DNA from 2 places in the Bacillus halotolerans genome. Region 1 is predicted to be linked to the other one. Evidence: predicted binding sites of a transcription regulator. Region 1 holds the regulator's gene; the other holds the start of a gene.
The links. The regulator LexA, encoded in region 1, represses DNA repair genes until DNA is damaged. The targets are predictions, from matches to a motif close to CGAACATATGTTCG.

Region 1 (15,064 bases):
CGGAGGTTCTTTTTTTGTCAGAATGCTGCTGAAGTGCGGGGTGTTTTTTAGATGTTTCTTTTCAGAAAGAGGAAAGGACATCCCTTTTACAATTAAAAACAGAACATGTCTTACGAAGCAGGAACATACGGGGATTGAATGGAATCGGACTTTTGTCTTTAAAGATAAAAAGCGTTTCTTTGATGCAGTTATGGTATACGACGAAAATGAAAAACGAATACTTGATTTTTTCGGCCAACCTCATATTATGCTGTCCGTTTTAACTTTTGAAGCACTCTCTGACGGGTCTCTCTACATTACATCAGGAAAGCAATGGCTATTAATATGCGGAAAAAGAATTCCTTTGCCAAAATGGCTGAGCGGTAATTCCACTGTTTGCGAAACTTTTGATGAAAGCAACAACTGTTTCACTATTCAAGTTCATGTGGAAAATGCAATTCTGGGAACTCTTTTTTATTATAAAGGGACGTTTCAGGAAACAGAGGGAGAAGTATGTTAAAACGAAACGGCATCATTAGTGCGCTTTGTTTCATTTGGTTTCTTGTATCTGAAGCTCCCGACATATCAGTTACGGAGGCGCTTGTCTTGTTTTCCATTCTCTTTTTTGTGCCGGGAATTTTTCCTTTTGTTTTTCATCAATCAGCTCACAGGACTATTCAATTTTCGGAAAAATTATTGATGCACATCTATCCGGCAGCAGCTGTTTTCGCGGTGTTAGCCCTTGTGACCGACGTGGGGTATTTTGCACTGATCTGGTGGATATACACTGCTTTGTTGGCTTTATATGGTTTGTTGCGGCTCTTGAAAACAAAAATACACAGAATCGAAGAAACATCTATTTTATTTGGACTCTTTTATTTAGGAGGAGGGGGATTTTGGTTTTTTGCCTATGCTGCGCATTTACATATCCTGCACTTCGGTCCTCTTATTATTTTGCTCACAGCTGTTCATTTTCACTATTCTGCTTTTCTGATCCCGATCTTTAATGGTTTACTTGGCAGAGTCAATAGAGAAAAACGGGTTATGTACGGTTGGGTGACATGGATTATTTTACTGTCGCCGCTCCTCATCGCACTCGGAATAACATACTCAAAAACACTTGATATCTTGGCGGTTGGTATCTATATGGCGGCACTTTATCTTAACTCATACTTAATATTTAAGACAGCTTTTCGCAGTAAGACAGGAAAAGTGCTTATCCGACTGTCTTCAGTCGTGTTAATGATAACGATCTGTTTCTCTTTCATTTACTCATTCGGTGTATTCCGGCAAGAAGTCACGCTGACCATCAGCCAAATGATTTGGATACACGGTGTCGTGAACGCATTCGGTGTTATTTTGCCGGCTCTTGCAGGATGGAGAAAAGAAAATCCTCAGCTATCGGATGCGAGTGTCAAGGTTTTCAGCCGTATATACGGAAAGAGAACAATCGGAAAGAACTTTTTGCACAACATTCACGCTGAAAATAACATTCAATATAGCGGACTTGTGGATGATATGAGAAGCCTTCGTTCAAACGATTTTTCACCGGAGCATTTGACACCGTTGATTGTTTCTTTTTATGAACAGACGAAAGATTATGAGGTAAAAGCAAAAGTGACGTGGAGCACTTGGTTTCAGCCCTTTGCGAAAATGTATGAATACATCAGCAAAAGAACCGGACAAATACATCTGTCAACGAATCCTGACTGGTATAGGATGCACAGTACAATAAAAGGTGTCCATTCAAAAAAAGACGGAAGAAAAAAGGTACGTGCCTGGATCAGAACAAATGAAAAAAGCGAAACCATTTTCACCGCGCTATATTCTGTATATCGCTCAAAAGGGGAAGGGTACATGAATATTTCTCTGCCGCTTCCTTTCAGTAACATGACAGGCATTTTAAAGCCTTATCATCACAAAGAGAACCTGATTTTGACAAGCAGGCGGAGAAAAAGCGGTGCTGGGGATGAAGGGATTTATCTTAGAACAAAAGTCGGGACCTGCCCGCTTCCATTATCTGAAACCTTTCTTATAAAGGCTCCGGCGGGCGCAAGCAGGTTAACAGCTGTTCATGAAATGTGGCTGTTTGGGATTCAATTTCTAACTGTAGATTATGACATTACATATTGCCCGTCCAAATGAATAATATAAAACAAAGACAATAGTTCATCTGACAGTCTCTCGTCCGGTAAACAATCGGTTCGGCACATTTTCATGCTGCACCTCATACAGACGGGGAAGGAAGGGTTTTTATGTTTTATATCAGTTTGTTTCTGATTGTATGGCTGGCTGCGGGATTTGCAGTGGGGATGAAGCAAGTTTATGTCGATGAGCTATTCGATAAAGATGTAATCGAAAGGCTTGAAAAAGAAGCAGGTGACTATGATCTTGTTGACCGTTTTATCAAACACCGTTTCATTTATTGCAGCAGTTACTTTAAGCGGGTTTATTGCTGTTTACAGTGAAATAAAAGCCATGCCGCAAAAGCGGAGAATAAGAAAAATTGAAAAAGACATTAATAAGCTCAATAAAGTAAAGAAACGCCGGAATAACAGAAAGTAAAAGGTGCACAAGCCAGCAGGCGGGTGCATTTTTTTTATTTAATGGGGAATGAGAACAAAGCCGGTGCAATCTTACTTTTTTGCTAAGGAGTATAAATTCATAAATGTGAAGAACAGCGCCCGGGCTAATGGTATATAATATTGTGAATTTAACAAAAATTTAACAAGGAGGACGAGATAATTCGTGCTAAAGCCTCAAAGAGTCCAGCATCCTGTGTTTTTGGTTTTGAGGCGGAGTAGATGAAACCGGCCAAAGTATCCCTGCTCCGCCGTGTGCTCCATTCCTTGAAGCATGTTGATTGTAACATAGTCAAACGTTTTCCATCAACTTTAAAAAATGTAAAATTGTTGTTGATTTTCTTGTTGTTTGTTCCGGTTTCTTCTGTATATGCAGAGGATATCTATCAGAATTTCGAGGAATTAAAGAATCACGAAGATCCTTCAGATTATAACATTGCCACAAAAGAAACCGGCAGCTCTGTGCTTGTTTTAGCTATTCACGGAGGAGGTATTGAAGGCGGCACAAGTGAATTAGCGAGAGAGCTCAGCAAAGAATATTCCATGTATTTGTTTGAAGGTTTGAAGACGTCTGGAAATTCAGTACTGCATATAACAAGCACACATTTTGATGAGCCTCAGGCACTGAAGCTTGTAGCAAGTCATGAGTATGTCATTTCATTGCATGGATATGCAGGAGAGGACCAACAGATACAAATCGGCGGAACAGACCGATCAAGAGCGGCAGAATTAGTTTCAAAACTGCAAAAAGCCGGTTTTCCGGCTGAATTGCTTGGTACGGATCATCCGCATGCAGGCGTAAGTCCAAACAATATAGCGAATAAATCAAAAACCGGTTTGAGCATCCAGTTAGAGATGAGTACAGGTTTCAGAGAATCTTTGTTTGGCATCTTTTCTTTAAAAAGCAGATCCACGACTCAAAATGAGAGGTTTTATGATTTTACAGAAGTGATGACCCATTTCATAGAAAACAGCTATTAAAATAAGGAGGCTTTGCGCCTCCTTATTTTTCGTCCTTCTGATCATTGGCTTCAGGAAACAATTCATCTGATGCCTCAGTTTGATATTGCAAGGTGTTATCTTTGACAGTCAGTTCGTTTCGGAATGTTTCATCCAGCACATTTTTCAGTAAATACCGGTGAAAAAAATATTCAAAAACAGTAAGGCAGACAGACGCAATCAGAGCGGCTGCAAACGGTGAGAAACCGTTTCTAGTTTGCGTTTCAAGAAAGACCCAAAGAATAACGAGTGAAAGTCCGAAGTCAGCCAGTGAAGCTATCATATTGCTGGTTCTCGGCAAGATCAGGATGTCACCGGAAAGGTATGTTACAAAGCTTAAGAAAAATGCAATAAACAGCACACTTAAAAAGGAAGCATGGTAAACTCTATCCAAAATCACATACAATAGGGCAAGAGTTAAAGCTGTCTTAGAAGCAAGAGCGATAATATGTTTCATTTGATCACCTATATTTGTGGCAAATCTTTAGCGGTATCTGCAGCCTCAAGATCGACACTTATTTGCTGAGTTAAATCTTTAGAATGATAAAAACCCTTTGCAGCCATATAATGAAAAATTTGTTCATGGGTATTCATCGCGTCATGTAAATATTGCTGCAGCGTTTCCCTGACTTCTGGGGAAGAAGATTCTGTGATGGCAGCTGCAATATTCCTTACGCCTGTCTTTGCCGATATTAAAAAATCCGTTGCGATCACTTGTTCGGTCATGCTGCCCATTCCGGCTAATTTTTGAAAGAACTCATTCACGCTTGTTCACCTCTCACTGACAGCAATTCCTGCAAACGCGCAACCTGCTGTTTTGTTTTTTGAGCATCCTGCTCAAGAATACTCTTTAATTCTTCATCTTGTACAAGTCCCGTCATGGTTGAAGATTTTGTCAAACAAAGATTCTTAAACGTAAGCAATTCGTGCAATTCCAACGTTTCATGAAGGCCGTAGCCATTCATAACGGTCATTCCCTTCTGAAGTAATATGGTTTATTTTGAACAAATTGCTTTTGTTTACACTGGTATTTTTTGCTGGTCGTTTGAAACTTTCTGGCTGCAATGCCCGTACACAAGGGGTGGGATGAGCTTCTGTTAAAATAATCAATTATTCACTGGTTTTTAATCATCTATCTTTAAATACTAAGGAGGAGACACAGTGGAGATCAAAGGGATCAATCACTTGTTATTTTCTGTTTCTGATTTACTGACTTCCATCGAGTTTTATCAAAATGTCTTTGATGCTAAACTGCTGGTTAAAGGAAAGAGCACTGCATATTTCGATTTAAACGGCATATGGCTGGCTCTCAACGAAGAGCGTGACATTCCCAGAAATGATATTAACGCTTCTTATACCCATATCGCTTTTACAATTGAGGAAAGCAAGTTTGAAGAAATGTCCGCAAAATTAAAAAACCTTCATGTTACTATTTTGTCTGGGAGAGAACGAGATGTACGTGATCGAAAATCAATTTATTACACTGATCCTGACGGCCATAAATTTGAATTCCATACAGGAACTCTTCAAGACAGACTTCAATATTATAAGCAAGCTAAAACCCACATGGATTTTAACGATTGAAAAAGCACGGGAAACAGAGTAACAGGGAATATACATATTTATCTTATGGGGTTAATATATGGTAAAGGAGGGGGATTGCAGTTGAGAAATAAAATATTGCTCATGACAGCTGTTTTGCTATGTGTTTTTGGAACCGGGACCATTCATGCAGCAACTTCACATTTTGAGCATAAAACCGACTTTATTCTAAATGACGGAACAAAAGCGCTTTATGTAGAAAACATTAGTGATGTACCGGCAATGGATTATTTTTTAGGATACCAATTTACGATATTAGGAGTGAACACTTGTTCAGTTAACATTAAGCTTCAGCGAATGGGACTTGCAGGGGATTATACTACGTTAAGCACAAAACAATTCACCGGTAATTGGTTTGACTTTAGCGCTCACGATAAGGTTTCCATTGAACCTTATCACCGGTATCGAATATTAGCTGAAGAACATTCAGAAAACTGTGCAAGTGTTCATGTAAAAGGCCGCTATGGTGTAGAATATTTTAATTTTGATTGATGCTCACATTTTTGAAAAGAAGTGAGCTTTTTTTGCGGAATAAATTAACTAAATAAACTATGTACTAAATATTCAGTATATTTCCTTTTGCCTCGCTCAATATAAAAGAGGAGAGTATAACTCATCTTTTCACGTCCGAAAATCGAAACATTTATAAGAAAAGAACGTCTAATTTTTTAAACAGCACTTTTTTTAAAAAAAGTTTCGTTAAGGAAAGAAAATTTCTTGACTTCAACAATTGAATGATGGATAATTATGGTGTAAACATGATGTTCTTTTTCCTCCTATTCAGGTTCGCACCTAAGCCAGGGCGAGCCTGCTTTTTTTTAAAACAAAACCCCCACTCCGCAAAGGAAGAGGGGGTTTATTCTTTGTAACTGATAGTTCAATAGTTTAATGGACAGTTCTGAACACACCAATTACTTTTCCTAATATGCTGACATTCTGCAGTATGATCGGAGCCATGGTTGGATTTTCAGGCTGTAAGCGAATGTGTGTATCCTCTTTATAGAAACGTTTTACCGTAGCTTCATCATCTTCTGTCATCGCCACTACGATTTCACCGTTATTCGCCGTGTTTTGCTGTTTTACAATAACATAGTCCTTATCAAGTATACCTGCGTCAATCATACTGTCACCCATGATCTCCAGCATAAACACATGCTCATCCGGAGGAACCATACGGTCAGGAAGCGGGAAGTATTCTTCAATGTTTTCAACCGCTGTAATAGGTGAGCCCGCCGTTACTTTTCCGATTACCGGTACATTAACGACTTGGCTTTTTGGAATCTCTACTTCTTCATCCAGAATTTCTATCGCTCTTGGTTTTGTCGGATCGCGTCTAATCAGCCCTTTTGTTTCCAAACGGGCCAAATGGCCGTGGACAGTAGAACTGGACGCAAGGCCGACAGCCTCTCCGATCTCTCTAACCGAAGGCGGATATCCTTTTGATTTAACCTCTGCTTTAATAAAACGGAGGATATCAAGTTGCCTTTTTGATAGCTTCGTCATTTTTTGCACCTCTAAACGTCGATTTTAAATAGATTATAGCATGATTTTCCTGACAGTACAAACATAGGTTCGAAAAAAACAATTGACAGAAACGTTTGTTCGTATATACTGAAATTATAAAAAAGCGAACAAACATTCTTGTCGGAGGTTGTTATCATGAATAAAGAATCTATTATTTTTGTCGGCCTGTTCACTGTGATTCTAAGCGTGGTTATCCTTCTGTTGTCATATACAAGCAGCGACCAGGAGCTTAATCAATATGTTAAAATAAAAGTTCAGTCTGGGGATACGCTCTGGTCGCTTGCTGATCAGGTGGATGACTCAAAAAAGATAAATAAAAGTGATTTTGTTGAATGGGTAGCTGAAAAAAATAATCTCCAGACGTCTGAGATTCAGCCGGGGGATGAATTGGTGATTCCATTAAAAAAGGAACACCCGGCTGCATACGAACTGGCTACTGTTAAATAGAGAGGAAAGGTAGAAGGTGAAAGCACTCATTTATGCCCGAGTAAGCACAAATAAAGAACAGCAAGAAACCTCATTAAAGCGGCAGGAGGAGGAGCTTACGGCCATTGCTGCCGAGAACGGCATGGAAGTCGTCAAAGTGATTTCTGAAAAAGCCAGCGGATATGAAATGGACCGGGATGGTGTATTTGATTTGCTTGATCATATCAAGAATTCAAATATTGATGTGATTTTAGTTCAGGATGAAACAAGACTCGGCCGGGGAAACGCGAAAATTGCACTTCTTCATTGTATTTACAGGGAAGGTGTGAAAGTATATACGACCGCTCACAGAGGTGAGCTGGAGTTATCAGAGGCTGACTCTATGGTGCTGGAAATCGTCAGCATTGTGGAGGAATACCAGCGGAAAATCCACAACATGAAAATTAAACGCGGAATGAAACGCGCAGTGAAAAATGGTTTTAAGCCACAAAAGAACCTGAAAAACCAGCATGAAAACAGCGGAAAAGAAAGAATAGAAGTTCCGATCTCGGAGATTGTCCGGTTGAGAGCGAATAAACTGACGTTTGCTGAAATCGCGGCTACGTTGAGAGGTTTTGGCTATGATGTGTCAAAGGCGACAGTCCATCGGCGTTTTCAGGAATACATAGAGAATGAGCAGACAGGCGAGTGAATCAGTTGTAAAACTCCTCTTGTTTTAGTAGTATATAGACAAAATGCAATAAAGGAGTTTATCATGATTTCAAACGAAAAAATTGCCAGAATCAATGAACTTGCCGCAAAAGCTAAAGCTGGCGTTATTACAGAAGAAGAAAAAGCTGAACAGCAAAAGCTCCGTCAAGAGTACCTAAAAGGATTTCGTTCTTCTATGAAAAACACATTAAAAAGTGTAAAAATCATTGATCCTGAAGGCAATGACGTAACACCTGAAAAGTTAAAAAGAGAAAAAAATAATAACAGACTTCACTAATATAAGAGGAATACGGCAATATCGTATTCCTCTTTTGTATATACTACAAACAACAGCGCTTTCTTCAAGCGACAAAATTCATCAAGTTTCTCTCAAATTTAAGCTGAAACAGTTGAGAAAAAGTCGTCAGACATTTATGATGAAAGGGTACAACATATAAGGAAGGGGATTTTTATGGATACAATTGAAAAGAAATCAGTTGCTACCATTCGCACACTATCAATAGACGCTATTGAAAAAGCAAACTCTGGTCACCCTGGTATGCCTATGGGGGCAGCGCCAATGGCATATACGCTATGGACAAAATTTATGAATGTAAATCCGGCAAACCCTGGGTGGTTTAACCGCGACCGTTTTGTTTTATCTGCGGGACACGGATCAGCACTTTTATACAGCATGCTTCATTTAAGCGGGTATGATCTTAGCATTGAAGATCTTAAGGGATTCCGCCAGTGGGGCAGCAAAACACCGGGGCATCCGGAATTCGGACATACAGCCGGTGTTGATGCAACAACAGGGCCGCTTGGACAAGGAATCGCAATGGCGGTCGGAATGGCTATCGCAGAACGCCATTTAGCCGAAACTTACAACCGCGATTCATTCAATGTAGTCGATCACTATACATACAGCATTTGCGGTGACGGCGATTTAATGGAAGGTATTTCTTCTGAAGCCGCTTCACTTGCAGGCCATCTTCAGCTTGGCCGTCTGATCGTATTATACGATTCTAATGACATCTCCTTGGACGGAGATCTGGATCGTTCATTCTCTGAAAACGTGAAACAGCGTTTCGAGGCGATGAATTGGGAAGTTCTTTACGTTGAAGATGGAAACAATATTGAAGAATTATCTGCGGCAATTGAAAAAGCACGCCAAAACGACAAGAAACCTACATTGATTGAAGTAAAAACGACAATCGGTTTCGGTTCTCCTAACCGTGCCGGCACTTCCGGTGTTCACGGTGCTCCGCTTGGCAAAGAAGAAAGTAAATTAACAAAAGAAGCTTATGCATGGACGTATGAAGAAGATTTCTACGTTCCGTCAGAAGTATATGAGCATTTCGCAAAAACAGTAAAAGAATCCGGCGAGAAAAAGGAACAGGAATGGAATGACCAATTCGCTAAATATAAAGAAATTTATCCGGAACTCGCTGAACAGCTTGAGCTGGCTATCAAAGGAGAACTTCCGAAAGACTGGGATCAAGAGGTGCCTGTTTATGAAAAAGGAAGCAGTCTGGCATCCCGTGCCTCTTCAGGTGAAGTTCTGAACGGCCTTGCGAATAAAATTCCGTTCTTTGTCGGCGGTTCTGCAGACTTAGCAGGATCAAACAAAACGACGATTAAAAATTCCGGTGATTATACAGCGCTTGATTACTCAGGAAAAAATTTCTGGTTTGGTGTTCGCGAATTTGCTATGGGTGCAGCCTTAAATGGTATGGCGCTTCACGGCGGACTTCGTGTATTCGGCGGAACATTCTTTGTCTTCTCTGATTACTTGCGTCCGGCCATTCGCCTTGCAGCATTAATGGGTCTTCCTGTGACATATGTCTTTACTCACGACAGTATCGCGGTCGGTGAAGATGGACCGACTCACGAGCCGGTTGAGCAGCTTGCTTCATTACGGGCAATGCCTAACCTTTCTTTAATCCGCCCTGCAGACGGTAATGAGACAGCAGCGGCTTGGAAGCTTGCGGTGCAGAGCACAAATCACCCAACAGCGCTTGTATTGACACGTCAAAACCTTCCTACAATCGACCAAACAGCTGAAGAGGCATTGGCTGGTGTAGAAAAAGGTGCATATGTTGTTTCTAAGTCTAAAAACGAAACACCTGACGCTCTTCTCATCGCTACGGGCTCAGAGGTTGGCCTCGCAATCGAGGCACAGGCAGAATTGGCAAAAGAAAATATTGATGTTTCTGTCGTCAGCATGCCTTCAGTAGATCGTTTTGAGAAACAATCGGATGAATACAAAAACTCCGTGCTTCCGTCAGATGTGAGAAAACGTCTTGCGATTGAAATGGGCTCATCATTTGGCTGGGGCAAATACACAGGGCTTGAAGGAGACGTGCTCGGTATTGACAAATTCGGCGCCTCCGCTCCTGGCGAAACCATTATCAATGAATACGGCTTCTCAGTTGCAAACGTTGTGGATCGAGTCAAAGCATTAATCAATAAATAAGTTTTTCAAAGGGGATGAGTCAAATCATCCTCTTTTTCTTGTTTATCCGACAAAAATAGTATTGGCTGTTTAACAGTAATAGACAATTCTTTCTTCTCTTCTTTTGTATAATAGAATGCAAATGAAATGCTGCTGGAAAAGGGGATGAGAAGATGGAACGTCACTACTATACGTACCTGATCAAAGAGGAATTTGCCAATCACTATTTCGGGCGGGAATCGGTTATGTTTGATCTGTTTCAAGACTATCATTGGACAAGCCTGACGAGGCAGCAGTATGAAATGACAGAGAAACAAATTCAATATATTACGAAACCCATTCCGATTTTACATATGCATCAGCGGTTAAAAATGAATTTGAACAATACAAACTATACACAGCTGGATTATATTTATAGATTATCTCTCCCAAAAGCAAAGGGACAAGCGTCTTTTATGATGAAAGAACACATGATTGAAATTGTTGCTAACGGAGATTACGAGGCGGAAACGATATTTTTTGAAGTTCTTCGCAAAGTAAGCCCTTGCTTTCTTGCAATGGATTTCAATACGAAGCGGTATGGGTGGTTAAATCCGGTGAAAGAAAGAAATTTTGTCTAAAACCGAAGAAAAAGAGATGTAAATGTTGTATAATAGCTTTTGGTTTAGTACACTTTAAACTAGACAACATGAAGGAGGAAATAAAATGACTTTATGGGTTGGCATCCTAGTGGGCGTTGTTGCACTGCTCATAGGTGTTGCACTCGGGTTTTTTATTGCTCGTAAATATATGATGAGCTACCTTAAAAAGAATCCGCCTATTAATGAACAAATGTTACGCATGATGATGATGCAAATGGGAATGAAACCTTCTCAAAAGAAAATCAATCAAATGATGAAAGCCATGAATAATCAAACGAAATAATACGTAAAGATTATGATATAGAGAAACATGGTTATAAAATAAAAAACCCTTTATCGGGTTTTTTATTTTGCAATCATTCATCACCCGCTACTGCTCGAAGGCGCTGCTTTTGATATTGTATGAGAAGATGGTCAAGCTCCTGACTGAGTTCTATCGTAATATGAGATGTCATTCCGTTCGCCATGACAATTTGCAGCAGCTCTGCTCTTTTTTTTTCAATTTCATTTAATAGATGCTCTCTAATCACAGGGATGTATCCTTTCATACATTAGATCTTCAAAAGTGAATGTTTATATTATATCCATATTTATACTAATTTTCAAATGAGAAGGAGTACAATGTCTCAATGTCAAATTAAATTATATAAGTTTTTTTTGAAAATAGAAATCCTTCGAGTGAAAGTGTTAAAAAAATGAAATGATTTTGTCATAACTTGAAGGAATGTCAAATCATGAAGGGATGATGACATGGGAGATGTGAATTATTTTCTGACATTCGGCGCGGGATTTTTATCATTTATTTCGCCTTGCTGCCTGCCGCTTTATCCGGCTTTCCTGTCATATATTACAGGAGTCAGCATGGATGATGTGAAAACAGAGAAACTATTGCTGCAAAAAAGAAGCTTGGCCCATACGCTGTTTTTTTTGCTGGGGTTTTCAGTGATTTTTATAGCTTTAGGATATGGAACATCTTTTATTGGAACCCTGTTTAGGGATTATCATGATGCCATTCGGCAAGTTGGCGCTTTGCTTATTATTTTGTTTGGTTTTATTACGCTTGGCGTGTTTCGGCCTGAGGTTATCATGAAAGAACGCAGAGTCCATTTTAAGCATAGGCCAGGCGGTTTTTTCGGTTCCGTTTTAATCGGTATGGCTTTTGCGGCCGGATGGACGCCTTGCACCGGTCCCATTTTGGGGGCTGTTATCACATTAGCAGGTACGAATCCTGGCTCAGCGATACCGTATATGATGCTATATGTTCTCGGATTTGCCGTTCCGTTTGTATTATTGTCGTTCTTCATCACGAAACTGAAGTGGATCAGGAAGAATCAGCTTTTGATCATGAAAGCGGGCGGTGTACTTATGATTGTTATTGGGGTCTTGCTATTTTTTGACTGGATGAACTTGATCATTATTTTGCTGTCGGATCTTTTTGGTGGATTTACAGGTTTCTGACTGTTAAATTACTTTTGCACTACTACTAATCCTTTTGTTTTTGGTACAATAAGACTATTACCTGAGGAATTCGATTTTTGGAGGGGAATATGACAAGAGTTTTAGTTGTAGACGACGCCAAGTTCATGAGAGTAAAAATCAGAGAGATCTTGGAAGAGGCAAATTACATAATAGCAGGCGAGGCGGCGGACGGCGAGCAAGCGGCTGACCTGTATAAAAAACTTCGGCCGGACTTAGTGACGATGGATATAACGATGCCGGTGAAAAACGGCATTAAGGCGCTCCGTGAGATCATATCCTTTGACCCTAAAGCAAAGATAATCATGTGTACGGCAATGCGCCAGCAAAGAATTGTTACAGAAGCCATTGAACTTGGGGCCAAAGATTTTATTGTCAAACCGTTTGAGGAGTCCAAAGTATTAGAAGCTGTCAACCGCGTTATGGGAAATTGATAGTCATTTCTTTTCAAAATGGTTTTTTTTATTGTTTTGGAGTATAGTATATAGTGTCAACACTCCGAGAAAACAAAGGAATGATAAGTATGATGATTATAGTTTCATCAATTGTTGCTGTTTTAATGGCTGCAGCTGTGATGGTGGTCAGAATTAAGTCTTCCGATAAGCCCGTTTCACCGAAAAAAATCATTCTCCCGCCGATTTTTATGAGTACGGGGGCGTTAATGTTTTTATTTCCGGTTTTTTGGGTAACGGGTGAAGAGTTTTTAGAAGCGATCACTTTAGGCGTGATTTTCTCTATTTTTCTTATAAAAACTTCAAAGTTTGAAATTAAAAATAATGAAATTTACATGAAACGCTCTAAGGCATTTGTCTTTATATTAATCGGCCTTTTAGTGATCAGAATTGTGATGAAATCAATTTTAAGCACATCGGTTGATTACGGCGCACTGAGCGGAATGTTTTGGATTCTGGCTTTCGGTATGATTGTGCCGTGGAGAATCGCCATGTATCTGTCATACCGAAAACTTCAAAGCGAGCTTCAGTCAGCAGACATTCAAATGAATTAAAAAACCTTTCCTCCTTGCGGGAAAGGTTTTTTATTTAAGAAAGGCCTGATAAGGTTCAATATCGATTTTCTTGTCTCTTAGATGTTTCTTTAAAAAGGTATGGTCTCTTTTCGGAGTAGCCAGGATATAACCTTTGATAATAAGCCGCTGATCAATCGCTGCTGCGTTTTCTTTTAATGCCAGCTCTCCGATTTTTCCGGCAATTTTTGCTCGAGCTATATCTCTGAACAGCTCCGGAACAGGTGTGACCAATTCATCGAGAAATTGTTTGTTTTCATTGCTCCATAGATGTCTGCTGTTTTCAATATAGTAATCCTGCCAATCCAGCTCAGATTTGCCGTCCTCTTTTGGTAAACGCTTTAAAAACTTTCGAAACATAAAAAATCCGCCGATTGATAACAAGACAATCATCGTGATCACCCAAAACAGAATAAACCACAAAAACCAGCCTTCCAGCATCAATCATTCCCCCTTATACTAACCATATTGTATATGAAGAAAGAATAGAAGAACAATGTTTAAAAAAAATAGAAAAAAATGATAGACGTCTAGTCAAAAGAGATGGTAGATCATATTCTATTGTATAGTGAATCTGCTATTTGGCCATGGGAGAGTCACTAGAGGGTATTTGACGATAAATGGACGGAAAAAAAGTCACTTTCATTATAGGGGATGAAAGTGACTTTTGATTTTAGCTGAGAGGGAATTGAAGAGAAAAAGAAGAGCCATCATTCGTCTCTTTATTGACGGCAACTGTGAGAATTTGATTTTCGCATTCAGTCTCAATCGACTTGTCATTCAAATAAAAAGGAAGCATCATTTGTTTTTCAAGAGTCTGTTCTGAGGATTTAACCGTCAGGATGAACTCACATCCGGACAAGGTAATTGTGATTTGTGTCGGCTGTATAGCCGACAGATCTGCTTCAATAATATATTGCTGACTTGTTTCATATAGATCAATAGGTAATGTTTCGTCGTACCAGGCGAACGGATCTTCAAAAAATTGCCGAAGCCATTCCTCCATGCCATCGAAATCATTAGCATCGTTTCGTTTTGAATGGGTCATGGAAGCATTCCTCCATATATCAACCTTGCTTTAGCTTATGCAGTTGGTCAGAAATGGGTGAACGCATAAAAAAACAGACGCTAAGGTCTGCTTTTATTACATATCATGGCTTGAATTGTGCTTTTGTCTTGTGTGATTTCTGTTTTTCACTTTCTTGCTTCCGCTGAGGGGTTCCGGCTGACCCGGATTGTGTCCTTTAGGAGCGTTTTTATGCATATCTTTACTTGTATTTTTATTGGTCATAAAATGAGAACCTCCTTAAAAGAGTTCAACGTTATTGATTGGTTTTTCTTTTTTTGTTATTTTGGCGTTCTGCTTCAGTCAGTACAAGCTGATCGTTTTCTACATAGCCGGCGCCTTTGCCTTGGCTTTTCGCGTCATTCATCCCATTTATTACGTGATTTGCTTTTCGTTTGACCATCATTATCACCTCAATCATAATATGGCTTCTTTCAATGAGGAATATGAGAGAGTGCAGACAGTAAAATTTCCCGCTTTTTTGCCCTGATAAGCCGATCTTATTGTATTTAATAAAAACATTGATATTTACTTATGTATGATTTTGTTTTAATATGAAATTGTGAGAAAATTGTGATGGAATGTAATGTTCATCTGAGA
Region 2 (15,064 bases), 170 kb from region 1:
TCTCCTTACAATAGCTGAAGCTCCTTTGCTGTCTTTTCAATGGCATCAAGCGCCTGATCCAGTTCTTCTTTGGTGTGCTCAGCTGTAATAATTGTGCGTATTCTGGCTTTTCCTTTTGCAACAGTCGGGAAAACGATGCTTTGGGCAAAAACACCTTGTGACAGAAGCTGATCAGAAAATTGCTTCGCTGCCCCCTCATCACCTATTAAAATAGGCAAAATCGGCGTCTCGCTCTGTGTGAGAGTAAAACCCATTTGGACAAGCATTGATTTAAAATAATGTGTATTCTCCCACAGACGCTCCATATGCTCCGGCTCTTCCAGCAAGACATCAATTGCTTCCATACAAGCTGCAGTTACAGCCGGAGGATGTGACGTGCTAAATAAAAATGGACGGCCTTTATGACGCAAATAGTCGATTAACACCTTTGAACCGGCAGCGTATCCCCCTAAAACTCCGATTGCCTTGCTTAACGTTCCGACTTGAATATGAACCCTTCCGTCAAGACCGAAATGATTTACCGTCCCTCTGCCGTCTTCGCCAAGCACTCCGGATGCGTGGGCGTCATCAACCATCACAAAAGCGTCATATTTCTCAGCGAGCTCCACAATGTCAGGCAGAGGAGCAATATTTCCATCCATTGAAAATACGCCGTCAGTGACAATCAAGCGCATGCGGTAATTCATTGATTTTCTCAGCACCTTCTCTAAATCACTCATATCTACATGCTGATAAACCTTTTTATCCGCCTTAGTCAATCTGATTCCATCAATGATAGAGGCATGGTTCAATTCATCAGAAATGACAATATCGTCTTTTGAAAGAATGCTGGAAAGTACACCTTGGTTTGTTGTAAAGCCTGATTGGAAGACTAGTGCCGCCTCTGTTTTTTTAAAGGCTGCCAGTTTTTTCTCCAATTCTTGGTGCATTGTAAACGTTCCGGCGATTGTCCGGACTGAACCGGTTCCGGCTCCAAATTGCTGAGCAGCTTCCTGTGCAGCTTTGATGAGTCTTGGATGTGAAGTAAATCCGAGGTAATTATTAGAAGAAAGCTGAATAACTTTTTTATGATTCACTGTAACAGAAGGGCCCTGCATTGATTCTACCTGTTTAACGTCTTGCCATGTGTGGTTTTCTTTCATTCTTTCAAGCTCTGCTTTTAGAAACTCAAATTCTTTTGTCATGTTGATCCCCCTTTTATGGAATTAAAATAACCTTTCCGCACTGTCCGCTTCTCATCAGTTCAAACCCTTTCTCAAACTCTTCTAATGGAAACTGATGGGTAACAATAGGTGAAAGATCCAGTGTGTTTGTTCTAAGCAATTGTGAAACCTGCCGCCATGTCGTAAACATCTTTCTCCCTGTGATCCCTTGGATGGTAAGGCCTTTAAACACGACTTTATTCGTCAAGTCGATGGTAACCGGATGTTCCGGCAGGCTGAGAATATGAAATCTCCCGCCATTTGCAGCCATTGCTAGGCCTTGCGCGATAGCTGAAGGGTGACCCGACATCTCACAAACGAGATCAGCTCCTTCCCCGCCCGTTAAAGCGCTTACAATTTTGAGCGGATCTTCTTTTTCGACGGAGACCGTGCTTGTGGCTCCCATTTGTTTGGCGAGAGCTAATCTGTACTCATTTTTGTCAATGGCGACCACCTGCGCTGCACCTGCTGCTTTTGCGACCGCTACCGCCATAAGTCCGATCGGCCCGCATCCGATAATAGCAGTCGTTCCTCCGGCGTTCTGACTCTCAAGAACTGTATGAACGGCATTTCCTAAAGGCTCTTGAATGGAAGCAATCGCCGGGTCCATATCCGCGGGATTCTTCCAAACGTTTTCGGCCGGCACTTTGACATACTCCGCAAAACAGCCTGCCGTGTCCACTCCGATAATGGCCGTATTTTTACATACATGAGGCTTTCCTGTTAAACAAGGGACGCATGTGCCGCATACAATGTGTGTTTCCGCAGAAACATACTCCCCAATTTTTACACTGCTGACATTCTCGCCTACAGCCTCAACAATACCACTGAACTCATGGCCGAAGACACAAGGAGTTTTTATTCTCTGCCGTGCCCATTGGTCCCAATTGTAAATATGCACATCCGTGCCGCAAATGGAAGCTGCCTTAACTTTTATAAGAACTTCATGCTTATCGATTTCAGGAATGGGAACTTCAGCCAGCACAGCGCCGAAAGCACCGTGTTTTTTCATTACAGCTTTCATCTTTCCACTCTGCATGTACAATCCTCCTTTAAAAGTCTTGTTATAACCGGATTGTACCATGATCTGGAATCATCGTAAACAGCTGTGTCCTCCTAGAAAAGACAAAAGTATCCGTCTTGAAAAATGGGCTAAATTTTTTTATAAAAAGCCAGAATCGTTTTTACACATGACATATGGTTCATTTATATTATAAAAATACTATTGAGAGAAAATATCACAATAAATGAAAAACAACCTGCTTGCATATGCAAACAGGTTGTGAATACTTTAATTTTCTTAGCGAGGCTCCACGATTAATTTAATCGCTGTTCTTTCTTCACCATCGATCTGAATATCAGTAAAAGCCGGAATACAAATCAAATCAACCCCGCTTGGCGCCACAAATCCTCTGGCGATTGCCACAGCTTTTACAGCTTGGTTCAAAGCACCCGCTCCAATTGCTTGAATCTCGGCGGCTCCGCGCTCTCTTAACACACCTGCAAGCGCACCTGCCACTGAATTTGGACTCGATTTTGCTGAAACTTTTAAGATTTCCATTTCTGCTCCCCCTTAGTTTTACAATGGATAAGTGAGTGTTCATTAGAACAATCATTATTAGATGTTGCTATCCAAAAAGCCATCCCCACAATGCTTTTCAAAAATAGCGGGCTACCTTCCATTTTTACTATATTCACTAAGGAGTTGCTATATTCCTGCTTTTCTTTTTAATATTTTTATAAAATAACCATGTGATCAATTATTCAAAGAACATGTGATCATCATTGATTAAAATACGTTCGATTTTAACGGCTTTTTTCGTTTGATCGTCTATATCGATGACGACTCCGCTCAGGGTTGTTTTTCCTTCAGCGACAGTAAAGCGCACAGGAAGGTTTGTTTTGAAACGTTTGATAATCGTTTCTCTGTCCATCCCCAGTATACCGTCATATGGGCCGGTCATTCCTACATCAGTAATATATGCCGTGCCCTTCGGCAAAATGCGGTTATCCGCTGTTTGCACGTGAGTGTGAGTTCCTACTACAGCAGATGCCCGTCCATCCGTGTACCAGCCGAGTGCAAGCTTTTCACTTGTCGCTTCCGCATGGAAGTCGATAAAAATGTACGGTGTTCTTTTAGCAGCTTCGGCAATTAATTCATCCGCTTTTAAAAACGGATCATCGAGCGGCGGTAAAAACGTACGGCCTTGTAAGTTGATAACAGCTAGTTCTTTACCGTTTGCTTTCACATATGTGATCCCTTTTCCCGGTGTTCCTTCCGGAAAGTTTGCGGGACGGACTAAGTTCGGAACATCGTCGATAAAATCAAAAATTTCCTTTTTGTCCCATGTATGGTTTCCCATCGTGATCGCATCTGCGCCAGACTGTATTAAACTGTGATAGATTTTTTCTGTTAAGCCTTTTCCATGTGCGGCATTTTCGCCATTTATAATGGTAAAATGAGGCTTGTATTTTGTTTTCAGCTTTGGCACATACTCTTTTACCATGTCGCGGCCCGGTGACCCGACAACATCTCCGATAAATAAAATTCTCATTTTGTAAATCCTTTCTATTCCTCAGCCGTCAAAAAAATAAAGTGATGCTTAGCGCATCACTTTATTTTGCATACTCTACGGCTCGAGTTTCTCTAATGACTGTCACTTTAATATGACCTGGATAATCGAGCTCGTCCTCAATTCGTTTTCGGATATCTCGCGCCAGGCGATGAGCTTCAAGATCATTTATTGAATCCGGCTTCACCATAATACGCACTTCACGTCCAGCCTGAATCGCAAATGATTTTTCAACACCTTCGTAGGACTCAGAAATTTCTTCGAGCTTTTCAAGTCTTCGAATGTAGTTCTCGAGCGTCTCACTTCTTGCGCCAGGTCTTGCAGCGGAAAGCGCATCTGCTGCAGCTACCAGCACAGCGATAATGGAAGTCGGCTCCTCGTCCCCATGGTGTGATGCAATACTGTTAATTACGACTGGGTGCTCTTTATATTTAGTCGCAAGCTCGACTCCGATTTCAACGTGGCTTCCTTCTACTTCATGGTCAATCGCTTTTCCGATGTCATGAAGAAGTCCCGCCCGTTTAGCAAGCTTTGCATCTTCTCCAAGCTCCGATGCCATCAGCCCAGCCAAGAATGCGACTTCCATGGAATGCTTAAGCACATTTTGACCGTAGCTTGTACGGAACTTTAAGCGGCCGAGAATCTTGATCAGATCTGGGTGGAGGCCGTGAACGCCAACCTCAAATGTCGTTTGCTCACCCATCTCACGAATGTAGTCATCGACCTCGCGGCGAGATTTTTCAACCATTTCTTCAATCCGTGCCGGATGAATACGGCCATCTTGAACGAGTTTATCAAGAGCAATCCTTGCTGTCTCACGTCTGATCGGATCAAATCCGGACAGAATGACAGCTTCAGGGGTATCATCGATAATCAGGTCAATACCTGTCAGCGTTTCAAGCGTACGAATGTTACGCCCTTCCCGGCCGATGATACGTCCTTTCATCTCATCATTTGGAAGATTGACAACTGATACCGTTGTTTCGGCAACGTGATCCGCTGCGCAGCGCTGTAAGGCGAGTGAAAGAATGTTTTTCGCTTTTTTATCCGCCTCTTCTTTCGCACGGTTCTCAGTTTCTTTTGTCATGATGGCGATGTCATGTGAAAGCTCGTTTTCAACCCGGTCAAGAATGATTTGTTTCGCTTCGTCACGAGTCAGACTCGAAATTCGTTCCAACTCTGACTGCTGCATACGAATCATCTCATCCACTTTGCTTTCCATCTCTTCAATATGTTGTTGTCGTTCATTCAGAGAATGATCTTTCTTCTCCAACATCGCTTCCCGTTTATCAATTCCCTCATGTTTGCGATCAAGGTTTTCCTCCTTTTGGAGTAAACGGTTTTCTTGTTTTTGAAGCTCATTTCGTCTTTCACGAACTTCTTGTTCAGCATCTATTCGAAGTTTGTGGATTTCATCCTTTGCTTCAAGCAGAGCTTCTTTTTTCAGTGCTTCAGCATCACGCTTTGCATCTTCAAGAATTTGCTCGGCTGCACCGCGTGCGCCTGCAATTTTCGCTTCGGCAATGGTTTTACGAACATAGTAGCCAACAACTAAACCGAGTAGAATCAGCAAAATGGAGATGAGAACCATCATAATTGGGGTCATACTTTCACCTCCTCTTGCTATGAACTTGGTTGTTGCTCAAAATAAGTGTCGGCATGTACATTGTCTAGTTTTCTCAACATACAGAACCTTCACAGGGAATGAAAGTTTCATCGCCCTTGTCAAGTTTAAATGGTTTAACAATCATGTTAAAAAAACAAATGTTACAACTTCATTGTAATTGTGTCGGAAATACTTGTCAAGCTTGCCAGCTTAACGTTTGCCGAGCCGCCCCTATTTATCGTGCCGAACGTGAATCCGCCAATCTTTTGAAAAAACAGATCGTAAATTACTCCTGATTTAGAAGCTGGTATATTTTATTGTTCACTTGTCCAAGTTTAGCGTTATTTTGAATGTTTGACAACAAAACAACAACGGTTTGTCCGGATTTGCTGAAGCTGTTCAATACGTTGAAGCCCGGCATGACTCCGTGGTTTGAATAGCTTCCGGGAGCAACATAAAATCCCATCCCGTATGTGGAACTGCTCCCTGGCGTGAACATTTTTTCATAGCTTTCTTGCGAATAGAGCTTGCCGTCTATCAGTGCTTTGTCAAATTTGTACATATCGGCAGCACTCATATATATATCGCCTGCTCCATAAAGCTGAGATAAATCAGGCATATACGGTGTGACGGCCCTGCTGCCTTTTAGCTTGTAGCCGACAGCTGGATAAGGCTGCTTATCGTATGTCTTGTAAAAACCCGAATGCGTCATCCCTGCAGGCTTAAAGATATGATTGGTTATGTATTGTTCATAAGACTCACCGCTCACTTCAGCAACAATATAAGCGAGAACTGTATAGTTAGAATCCTGATAGTCCCATATTCCAGGCTGGCGTTTGATTCCTTGCTGCTCTATGTCTTTTATTAAGTCATCCGGAGTGATCTCGCCATTCCCTTCAACATGTCCGTTTATCCCCGATGTATGAGTAAGCAGATTCTTTAATGTAATATTCTTTCCGTTGGGAAAATGGGATAAATACGTGCTGACCGGATCACTTGTCTGGAGCTTTCCCTTTTCCTCAAGCTGCAAAATAGCGGTTGCTATCAGCGCTTTTTGTGACGATCCGACATAAAAGGATGTCGCAGGATTGTTTTTTATATGATGCTCGCGGTCCGCGTAACCAAAACCTTTATTGATTACGACTTCTCCATTTCTGACGATCATGGCTGTCCCGCTGAAGCCGATCTCTTTTAAATAACTGCTGATTTTTTGATTGCGGTCCACTGCTTTTATTTGTTCCTCTGTTTTTTTGGCTTTGTTTTTCTTCTGATCAGCTTGCTTCTGACCGGTATCAGAAACCGCCGCAGCTTCTTGAGATGGTTCGGCTTCTTCATCCTCTCGATGAATGGCATTCCAAATCGTGAAACAAATGATTGCGGCCAACATACCAAACAAAAGTTTACCTCTTTTATTTAGTTTTCTCCGTCTGCGCGTCGCAGTTCTTCTGCGAGTGGGGCTTGTCATTCATTTTATCCTCCCAATCTAATTTCAAATACACACGTTTTGTTAGACGTATGAAGCACTATAAAAGTTGTCAAAAAAACCAATTTATTTATCTTTATTTTGCAGAAAATATAAAAGAAAAAAAGGCAGAGTTTTCACTCTGCCTTTTTTATCATTTCAAATTCATTTTATTTTTATTCTTCAAATTCAAGTTCTTCCTGTGTCTCTTCCGCCTGTTGCTGTACTACTCCGTTATTATCTAAGCCGTAATGTTCACGAATTTGCTCCTGAATCATCAGCATGATATCTTTATTTTCTTTTAAGAATTGTTTGGCATTTTCACGGCCTTGGCCAAGACGCTCTTCTTCATAAGAGTACCATGAACCGCTTTTTTGCACGATATCAAGTTCAGTTCCGAGATCAATGATTTCGCCTTCTTTTGAGATACCTTCTCCATACATAATATCAACCTCAGCTGTACGGAACGGAGGAGCCACCTTGTTTTTCACGACTTTAATTCTCGTTTTATTCCCCATAACGTCGTTGCCTTGTTTCAGCTGTTCAGCACGGCGTACTTCAAGACGAACGGAAGAGTAGAATTTCAGCGCACGACCGCCGGGAGTCGTTTCCGGGTTTCCGAACATAACGCCGACTTTTTCACGAATTTGGTTAATGAAAATCGCAATTGTTTTCGATTTGTTGATAGCCCCTGAAAGCTTACGAAGCGCTTGAGACATTAAACGTGCCTGCAAACCGACATGTGAATCTCCCATGTCGCCTTCAATTTCTGCTTTCGGAACGAGCGCCGCTACAGAGTCGACAACAACGATGTCAACTGCACCGCTTCGAACCAACGCTTCTGCAATTTCAAGCGCCTGCTCGCCTGTGTCAGGCTGAGACAGTAAAAGCTCTTCGATATTGACACCGAGTTTTTGTGCGTATACCGGGTCTAGCGCGTGCTCCGCATCGATAAACGCAGCTTGTCCTCCCTGCTGCTGAACCTCAGCAATTGCATGAAGCGCCACAGTTGTTTTACCTGAGCTTTCAGGACCGTATACTTCAATAATCCGTCCGCGGGGATACCCGCCTATTCCCAATGCCGTATCAAGAGCGAGGGAGCCGCTTGGAACAGTAGAAATTCTTGTATCTGTCTTTTCTCCCAGTTTCATAATGGAACCTTTGCCGAACTGCTTTTCTATTTGTTTAAGAGCCATATCTAAGGCTGCCTGACGATCACTCATTCTATTTTTTCCTCCTTTATGTTACCACTACATATACTATACCCTGTTTGAAGGGATTTGCCAAGAAAAAAGCGAACGCATATTCGGATTTTTTCTTGGCCTGATTTCTACCAAAATATCATAATGAGTCAGAGAAATCATGTTTTTTGAGGAGGATAGTGTGCTGAAAACATTATTTTTGCTCTAACAGTTTTAAAATTAAATGGCAGCCATATTTAGCAGCACGTTTTCTGATTCCTGTTCTGGAGCCTGCAAAGTGAAACTCGTGAACCTCTTCTTTTCCGTTTGCAAAAATACCGATAAACACATGTCCAGGTGCATGGCCTTCTTGAGTATCAGGGCCGGCAACACCGGTAAAGCTAATGCCAATATCGCTTCCAGTGAGCTGCTGAACACCCTTTGCAAGCTCAGATGCGCATTCCTCGCTGACTGCGCCGAAACGGTCCAATGTTTCCTTTTTGACGCCGAGGACATTTTGCTTCACTTCGTTTGAATAGCAAACAACGCCGCCGGAAAACAATGCTGAAGCGCCGCTAAGGTCTGTCAGCCATTCGGAAAACAGCCCGCCGGTAAAGCTTTCTGCGGCAGAAAGCGTGATGCCTTTTTCCTTGCATGCTTTAGATAGCTCTTTCACAAGCGATGTATCGTCGTAGCCATAGAAAAATTCACCGACACGTTCTAAAATAACGGCTTCTGTTTCTTTTAACAAACGCTCTGTTTCTTTTTCATCGGCATGTTTTGCTGTCAGGCGAAGCGTCACCTCTCCGTCCGCTGCCAACGGAGCGATCGTCGGGTTCGTCTGTGCATCAATGATATCTTCTAAATCAGCTTCAAGCTGAGATTCGCCGATACCGAAAAAGCGAAGAACAGTTGATACAATTTTTTCATTGGAGCCCATCTTTTTAAGAAGAAGCGGTTTTGCCTCATTTTCAAACATCGGACGCAATTCGCTTGGCGGCCCGGGAAGAAGCATATAAAAGCGCGAATCATGCTCTGTAAGCATTCCCGGCGCCATTCCAAAGTGATTCGCCAGTACGTCAGATCCTTCGATGACAAGCGCCTGTTTTCGGTTATTAGGTGACATCGTGCGTTTTGTTCGTTTGAAATAATCCTCAATGGATTGAAACGCCTCATCATTTAAAACGAGCGGACGTCCCAGCACATTTGCTATTGTTTCTTTTGTTAAATCATCTTTTGTCGGTCCGAGCCCTCCTGAAAAAATAATAAAATCAGAGCGCTCTTCAGCAATGCGGATGACCTGCTTCAGCCGCTCCGGATTATCACCGACTGCTGTATGGTAAAATACGTTTACTCCGATTTCTGCCAGCTGTTTGCTGATAAATTGAGCATTTGTATTAGCAATCTGACCGAGTAAGAGCTCTGAACCGACTGCAATAATCTCTGCTTTTTTTGGAAATTCCATCATGTATGTCCTTCTTTCTTAGTTAGATGTTTTTAGCGCTTCCCAGTTTTTAGCGAAATAGTCCCAACCTGATACAACGGTAAAGAATACGGCTACCCATAACGCCAGGTCAGCGAACGGAAATGACACAAGCTCAAATGGAAGATTGTGAAGAAGCAATGCAGATACTGCAATGATTTGTGCCCAGGTTTTAATTTTACCAAGCATATTCGCAGCTACTACTTCTCCCGTTCCGGCTAATACAAGCCTTAAACCTGTTACGGCAAACTCCCGGCTGATAATCACAATGACCATCCAAGCTGGAGCAAGATCAAATTGAACAAGGATAATTAACGCTGCTGATACGAGAAGTTTGTCCGCAAGCGGATCGAGAAATTTCCCAAAGTTTGTAACAAGGTTCAGTTTGCGGGCATAATAACCATCTATCCAATCTGTCGTCGATGCAATAATAAACAAGATAGCGCCCGCCAAGTGTGTGACCGGAATGGATTCGTCTCCAAATTCGAGCCTGCCCCAGTCAAACGGCGCCAGCATGATAATCATGAAGATTGGGATTAATGCAATTCTTGCTAGTGTGATTTTATTCGGTAAGTTAAACATAAAGCCCCTCCAGTTTCATACTCGGACGTGAAGAAAAGTCATCTGGTGATTAAGATGACTTTTCTTCCTTTTTATTTACAATCTTTATTGTTTGTGCCATCACTTCTTTAGGATCAAGTTTATATGAAAGAACCTCACCGTTGATTTTTATTTTCAGGTTAGGTGCATATCCTGTGCGGATTTCAACTTGTTTCTGATCAGTTATGTCTTTTTTATACGTTTCGTCTTTTTTCAGTGTACCCTCTTTAAGAGAGCTGCTGTTTTCATCGCGCACTCGAATCCAAGAGTTGTCTGAAGCCTTCAGCTCAAGCTCGATTTTATCAGCGCCGGACACTTCATAAGTTGTTACAGATCCTTCAGTGCCAGTTGCTTTCACCTCTAAATTGTCACTGTCACTGTCTTCTTTTTTATCTTCTTTGTCTTTCGTTTCTTTTTTCGTGTCTGTCTCTTTTTCAGAGCTGTTGGTTTGATTCTCTTTCAGCGTTGAATCTTTAGGGATCTCATACTTGCTTTCACTTTTCGCGATTGATTTTTCTGATGCCGCATTGCTATTATCATCGTTTTTATGATTCGCAAACTGAATTATAGCGTAAACAATGGCGATCACGACAATCACGCCGAGAATCACAAGTATTGTAGGCAGCAATTCCAGCGCCTTAGAAGCAGGCTTCGGCATTTCCTTCTGGAGATTCATGCCGGAGATTTTTTCAGACACATCGTCATGATACGTATTCGGGATATCTTTTTTATGCTCCTCAAACAATTGGTCAGCATCAAGCCCGACGGCTTCCGCATATTGCTTGATGAAAGCCCGGACATAAAACTTACCCGGAATAATGTCATAATTTCCTTCCTCCAAGGCGGTTAAATACCTTTTTTGAATCTTAGTTGCCGCTTGGAGATCATCCAATGACATTGCTTTTTCCTCTCTGGCTTCTTTCAGCCGGATTCCTAGTTCAGTCACAACAAACACCTTCCAATTTTAAAAATCAAAGCTTGAAAACCCGGATTGATCAAACATTTGGGGTTCTTCAGCATGTTCATATGTAATAACCTCATCAGGATCATTTCTCAGTTCAATAATATAATCAAAGTCATCTAGTGTATACTCTGTATTTTGAACGAATATGTCCGGATGCTCCACCACTTTTGTAGCAGGCAGCCTCATGATTTCCCTCACCAGCTGCAGATGGCGTTCTGATCCTCTTCTTGTCGATACAATACCGTCAATGATAAAGACATTTTCAGTGCTGTATTCATCGGCAATCAGCTGGCTTCTGATTGTCTGTTTCAGCAAGGTAGATGACACAAACAGCCACCTTTTGCTGGCGCATACGCTGGAAGCTACGATTGACTCCGTTTTCCCGACGCGCGGCATTCCCCGGATCCCGATTAATTTATGGCCTTCTTTTTTGAACAGTTCGGCCATAAAATCGACTAATAAGCCCAGCTCGTCCCGTTCAAAGCGGAATGTTTTCTTATCATCGGCATCCCTCTGGATGTACCGGCCGTGACGCACGGCGAGGCGGTCGCGAAGCCTTGGTTCTCTCAGCTTCGTTACTTTAATTGTTTCCATCGTTTTTAAGATTGATTCTAATCGTTTAATTTGATCTATATGGCGGCACCTGAGCAGCATTCCCCTTCTGGAAAGATCGACGCCGTTTATCGTTACGATGTTAATAGAAAGCATCCCGAGAAGAGATGAAATATCCCCGAGCAGTCCGGGGCGGTTCACTTGAATTTCATATTCAAAATACCATTCGAGCTTTGCCAAATGATATACCCCCTTCATTGTGGCAAAATTTTACCTTCCTTTATCATAAAGCATTTTTCTCTAATTAGAAAGAAGAATGTTGCTGTGATGGGGAAAACATAAAAAAGAGAGGAAGAATCTCCTCTCTTCTTAATGAGTGCTGTTATTTTCAACAAGCTTAACCATCATATTGGCAATGGCGTGCTGTTCTTCTTTAGATGCTACGCTCCAAAGATCTGCCAGCACTTTTTCCTGCTCGTTCTTAGAATCCACTTCATTAGCCAGGTAACCGCCGATTTCTGTAGCAAGGTCAGTGATGGTGTCCTGACTCATGCCTTTTTCTTGCGCATAGTTTAAACGATCACCAAGGAAATTCTTCCAGTTATCCCAGTTTTCTAATACTGACATGTGAGTTTCCTCCATTTCATGTGAAGTTACAAAATTATTTTGTCCTTCTTAAAAGAAACTATACACATTTTATTTTGCTTCAGCAGTGCCAGCCGCCGTTAACTGACAGAATCTGTCCAGTAATATAGGAAGCTTTTTCAGACAGGAGAAATGCTGCCGCCTCGGCAACTTCTTTCGGCTGTGCAAGCCTGCCGATCGGGATTTCATCAGCGATCTCTTCTAATTCATCCGGATTGAATTGATTCATCATGTTTGTATCTACAGCACCCGGCGCTACTGCGTTGACCCTGATACCGCTTGGGGCCAGCTCCTTAGCCAGTCCTTTTACAAACGAGTGCTGCGCTCCCTTTGCCATGCTGTACAGCACCTCACACGATGCGCCAGTCTCTCCCCAAATAGAGCTGACCGCCACGATCGCTCCCGATTTGTTACGGATCATGCCTGGAAGAAGGTTTCTCGTCAGCATGTAAGGACTTGCCACATGCAGCTGAACCATTTCCTGTACCGTAGCATTATCTACATCAGTAATCAGTCCAAAATGGCTTCTGCCGCTGTTTAAAACGATCGCATCAACCGGCTGAACAATTGATTTTGTTAGTTCATCAGCGCCATTGGGAGTGGAGAGATCTCCTTGCAAAATATCAGCATATATGCCAAATGACCGTTTCAGTTTTTCAGCAAGCTCTGCAGCCGCGCTTTCATTCTGATTGTAGTGCAAAAGCAGATCATATCCCTCTGCTGCAAGCGATTCACTTATGCTTTTGCCGATACCGCCGCTCGCCCCGGTGACTAATGCTGTTTTTTTCATCCTCTTTCCTTCTTTCCGCAGAAAAACACCCCTCACTTGGAGGGATGCATGTTAAGATTTAGGAACCACTTTGCAGACAGTCAGTCTGTCCTCAGCAATTTCCTCTTGTATGATTTGCTGCACATCCTCAAGGGTGATCTGCTCGAGAACAGTTACGATATCAAACAGGCTCATCTCCAAAAATGCATAGCGAGTGAATTGGTTAGCGATGTATTCAGGTGAGTTTAATGCCTTTAAAAATGACCCGATTTTTTTCTTTCTCGCAAGTTCAATCTTCTCAGCGGTGATGATTTCACCGGCACGAAGCAGATTGCCTGAAATGTCTTCAGCCAATTTATCCGGTTCAGGCGTGTCCCCGCCAATGGCCGCAAAACCGAACCCATATTCAGCCGTAAAATCAAAGCTGAACGTTTCATCTATATACCCTTTTTCATAAAGGGACTCATATTGGGCAGAGCTTTTGCCAAACAAAGATTCAAGCAATAGGTTCATTGTAAGTTCATGCTTGAGCAGCTCTTTCCCTAATTTATACGGATGCTTTGATTTCAGTCCGACGAGACATTTCGGTCCCTGAACATTCATTTTAATTTCTTTTTCTTTCCGGAAAACAGCTTCTTGCTCTTTTACTTCTTCCCGTTTAATTTCCGGCTGATCTGTATACGGTTTTCTTTCCTGATTTTCTCTTACCTGAGAAATGATCGCTTCAGGATCAACAGGGCCGACTATAAAGAGGAGCATGTTGCTCGGATGATAAAACGTCTCATAGCATTCGTAAAGAAGGTCCTTTGTGATATGGGATATACTTTCGACCGTCCCGGCTATGTCAATTTTGACAGGATGATCTTTGTACATGTTTTCAATCACCCCGAAGTAAAGCCTCCAGTCAGGGTTATCATCATACATGTTAATTTCCTGGCCGATAATCCCTTTTTCCTTTTCCACCGTTTTTTCTGTAAAATAAGGGTCCTGCACAAAATCAATCAATGTCTCCAAATTGCGTTCCACATTTGACGTGCTTGAGAAAAGATAAGCCGTTCTTGTAAATGACGTGAACGCATTGGCAGAGGCGCCCTGTTTACTGAAATCTTGAAAAACATCTCCATCAGCTTTTTCAAACAACTTATGTTCAAGAAAATGGGCAATCCCGTCCGGAACTTGAACCATCTCGTCTTTCCCAAGAGGGACAAACTGATTATCTATAGACCCGTACTTTGTTGTGAATACCGCATACGTCTTGTTGAAGCCTTTTTTCGGCAAAACGTATACGTCCAGGCCGTTTGACATTTTTTCATGATACAGCGTCTCCTGAAGCTGTTCAAATTCGATTGGTTTTATCAAGATGCACCCTCCGTCCCTTTTAAGAAATAAGTTGTATCAAGCTGAATCTTTTCGCCGACTTTAATGATATCCTCTTTTGTCACCCGCTCAATATTGGCAAGGAAATCTTCGATCGGAATATCGACTTGGGCAGCGGCCTGCTGATATAGAAATTCAGATAAACCGTACGCAGTATCAATTGTTTCCAGCACCTGATTCCGAATCATGGCTTTCGTCTGTGAGATGTCTTGCTCACTGAACTCCCCGTTTTTCATAGCCTGAAATTGCTCGGCAATAATAGAGACGGCTTGTTTGTAGTTTTTCACTTCAATTCCTGACATCACCATTAATAAACCTTTAAAGCTATCGATACGCGAGGCTGCGTAATAAGCGAGACTGGCTTTTTCCCGAACATTAATGAAAAGCTTTGAATGAGAAAAGCCGCCGAACATTCCGTTAAAAACTTGTAAAGCTGAATAATCCTGATCCGTAAAGGTAATATTGGTCCGATAGCCAATATTCAGCTTGCCTTGTTTGACGTCTTCTTCATCAATGACTTCTTTGGGCTCAGGTTGTTCAGCATGATTGTTTACAAATGCTTCCAGGGTGCGTTCCTCTGTGTGAAAATATTGTTCAATAGCAGCTTGCACTTGTTTCCTGTCAACATCGCCGACGACATATAAATCAAG

Region 2: recA (recombinase RecA) is a predicted target of LexA. The motif match lies at 8,139-8,152, and genes of this name have one in related genera.

Annotation. Positions count from the first base shown of each region.
Region 1 covers NZ_CP029364.1:43,738-58,801, reverse strand. Annotated here, with positions in the region: gene DIC78_RS00310 (DUF4166 domain-containing protein) at 1-499, shown strand, start outside; gene DIC78_RS00305 (YndJ family protein) at 493-2,124, shown strand; partial or broken gene DIC78_RS00300 (hypothetical protein) at 2,235-2,544, shown strand; gene DIC78_RS00295 (poly-gamma-glutamate hydrolase family protein) at 2,784-3,542, shown strand; gene DIC78_RS00290 (YndM family protein) at 3,565-4,017, opposite strand; gene DIC78_RS00285 (spore coat protein) at 4,026-4,325, opposite strand; gene DIC78_RS00280 (DUF892 family protein) at 4,322-4,525, opposite strand; gene fosM (FosM family fosfomycin resistance protein) at 4,722-5,144, shown strand; gene DIC78_RS00270 (hypothetical protein) at 5,226-5,654, shown strand; gene lexA (transcriptional repressor LexA) at 6,048-6,665, opposite strand; gene yneA (cell division suppressor protein YneA) at 6,822-7,133, shown strand; gene DIC78_RS00250 (YneB family resolvase-like protein) at 7,150-7,803, shown strand; gene DIC78_RS00245 (DUF896 domain-containing protein) at 7,867-8,100, shown strand; gene tkt (transketolase) at 8,275-10,278, shown strand; gene sirA (sporulation inhibitor of replication protein SirA) at 10,431-10,877, shown strand; gene DIC78_RS00230 (YneF family protein) at 10,963-11,181, shown strand; gene ynzD (aspartyl-phosphate phosphatase YnzD) at 11,255-11,428, opposite strand; gene DIC78_RS00220 (cytochrome c biogenesis protein CcdA) at 11,649-12,356, shown strand; gene DIC78_RS00215 (response regulator) at 12,446-12,808, shown strand; gene DIC78_RS00210 (CcdC family protein) at 12,889-13,380, shown strand; gene DIC78_RS00205 (DUF2621 domain-containing protein) at 13,411-13,839, opposite strand; gene cotM (outer spore coat protein CotM) at 14,072-14,464, opposite strand; gene DIC78_RS00195 (small acid-soluble spore protein P) at 14,543-14,689, opposite strand; gene sspO (small acid-soluble spore protein SspO) at 14,721-14,867, opposite strand.
Region 2 covers NZ_CP029364.1:213,371-228,434, forward strand. Annotated here, with positions in the region: gene DIC78_RS00870 (glycine C-acetyltransferase) at 6-1,184, opposite strand; gene tdh (L-threonine 3-dehydrogenase) at 1,198-2,241, opposite strand; gene spoVS (stage V sporulation protein SpoVS) at 2,503-2,763, opposite strand; gene ymdB (2',3'-cyclic-nucleotide 2'-phosphodiesterase) at 2,963-3,757, opposite strand; gene rny (ribonuclease Y) at 3,819-5,381, opposite strand; gene DIC78_RS00895 (serine hydrolase domain-containing protein) at 5,668-6,846, opposite strand; gene recA (recombinase RecA) at 7,020-8,066, opposite strand; gene DIC78_RS00905 (competence/damage-inducible protein A) at 8,239-9,489, opposite strand; gene pgsA (CDP-diacylglycerol--glycerol-3-phosphate 3-phosphatidyltransferase) at 9,508-10,089, opposite strand; gene rodZ (cell shape determination protein RodZ) at 10,139-11,053, opposite strand; gene DIC78_RS00920 (DUF3388 domain-containing protein) at 11,072-11,863, opposite strand; gene DIC78_RS00925 (DUF3243 domain-containing protein) at 11,993-12,250, opposite strand; gene ymfI (elongation factor P 5-aminopentanone reductase) at 12,330-13,058, opposite strand; gene yfmH (EF-P 5-aminopentanol modification-associated protein YfmH) at 13,110-14,396, opposite strand; gene yfmF (EF-P 5-aminopentanol modification-associated protein YfmF) at 14,393-15,064, opposite strand, start outside.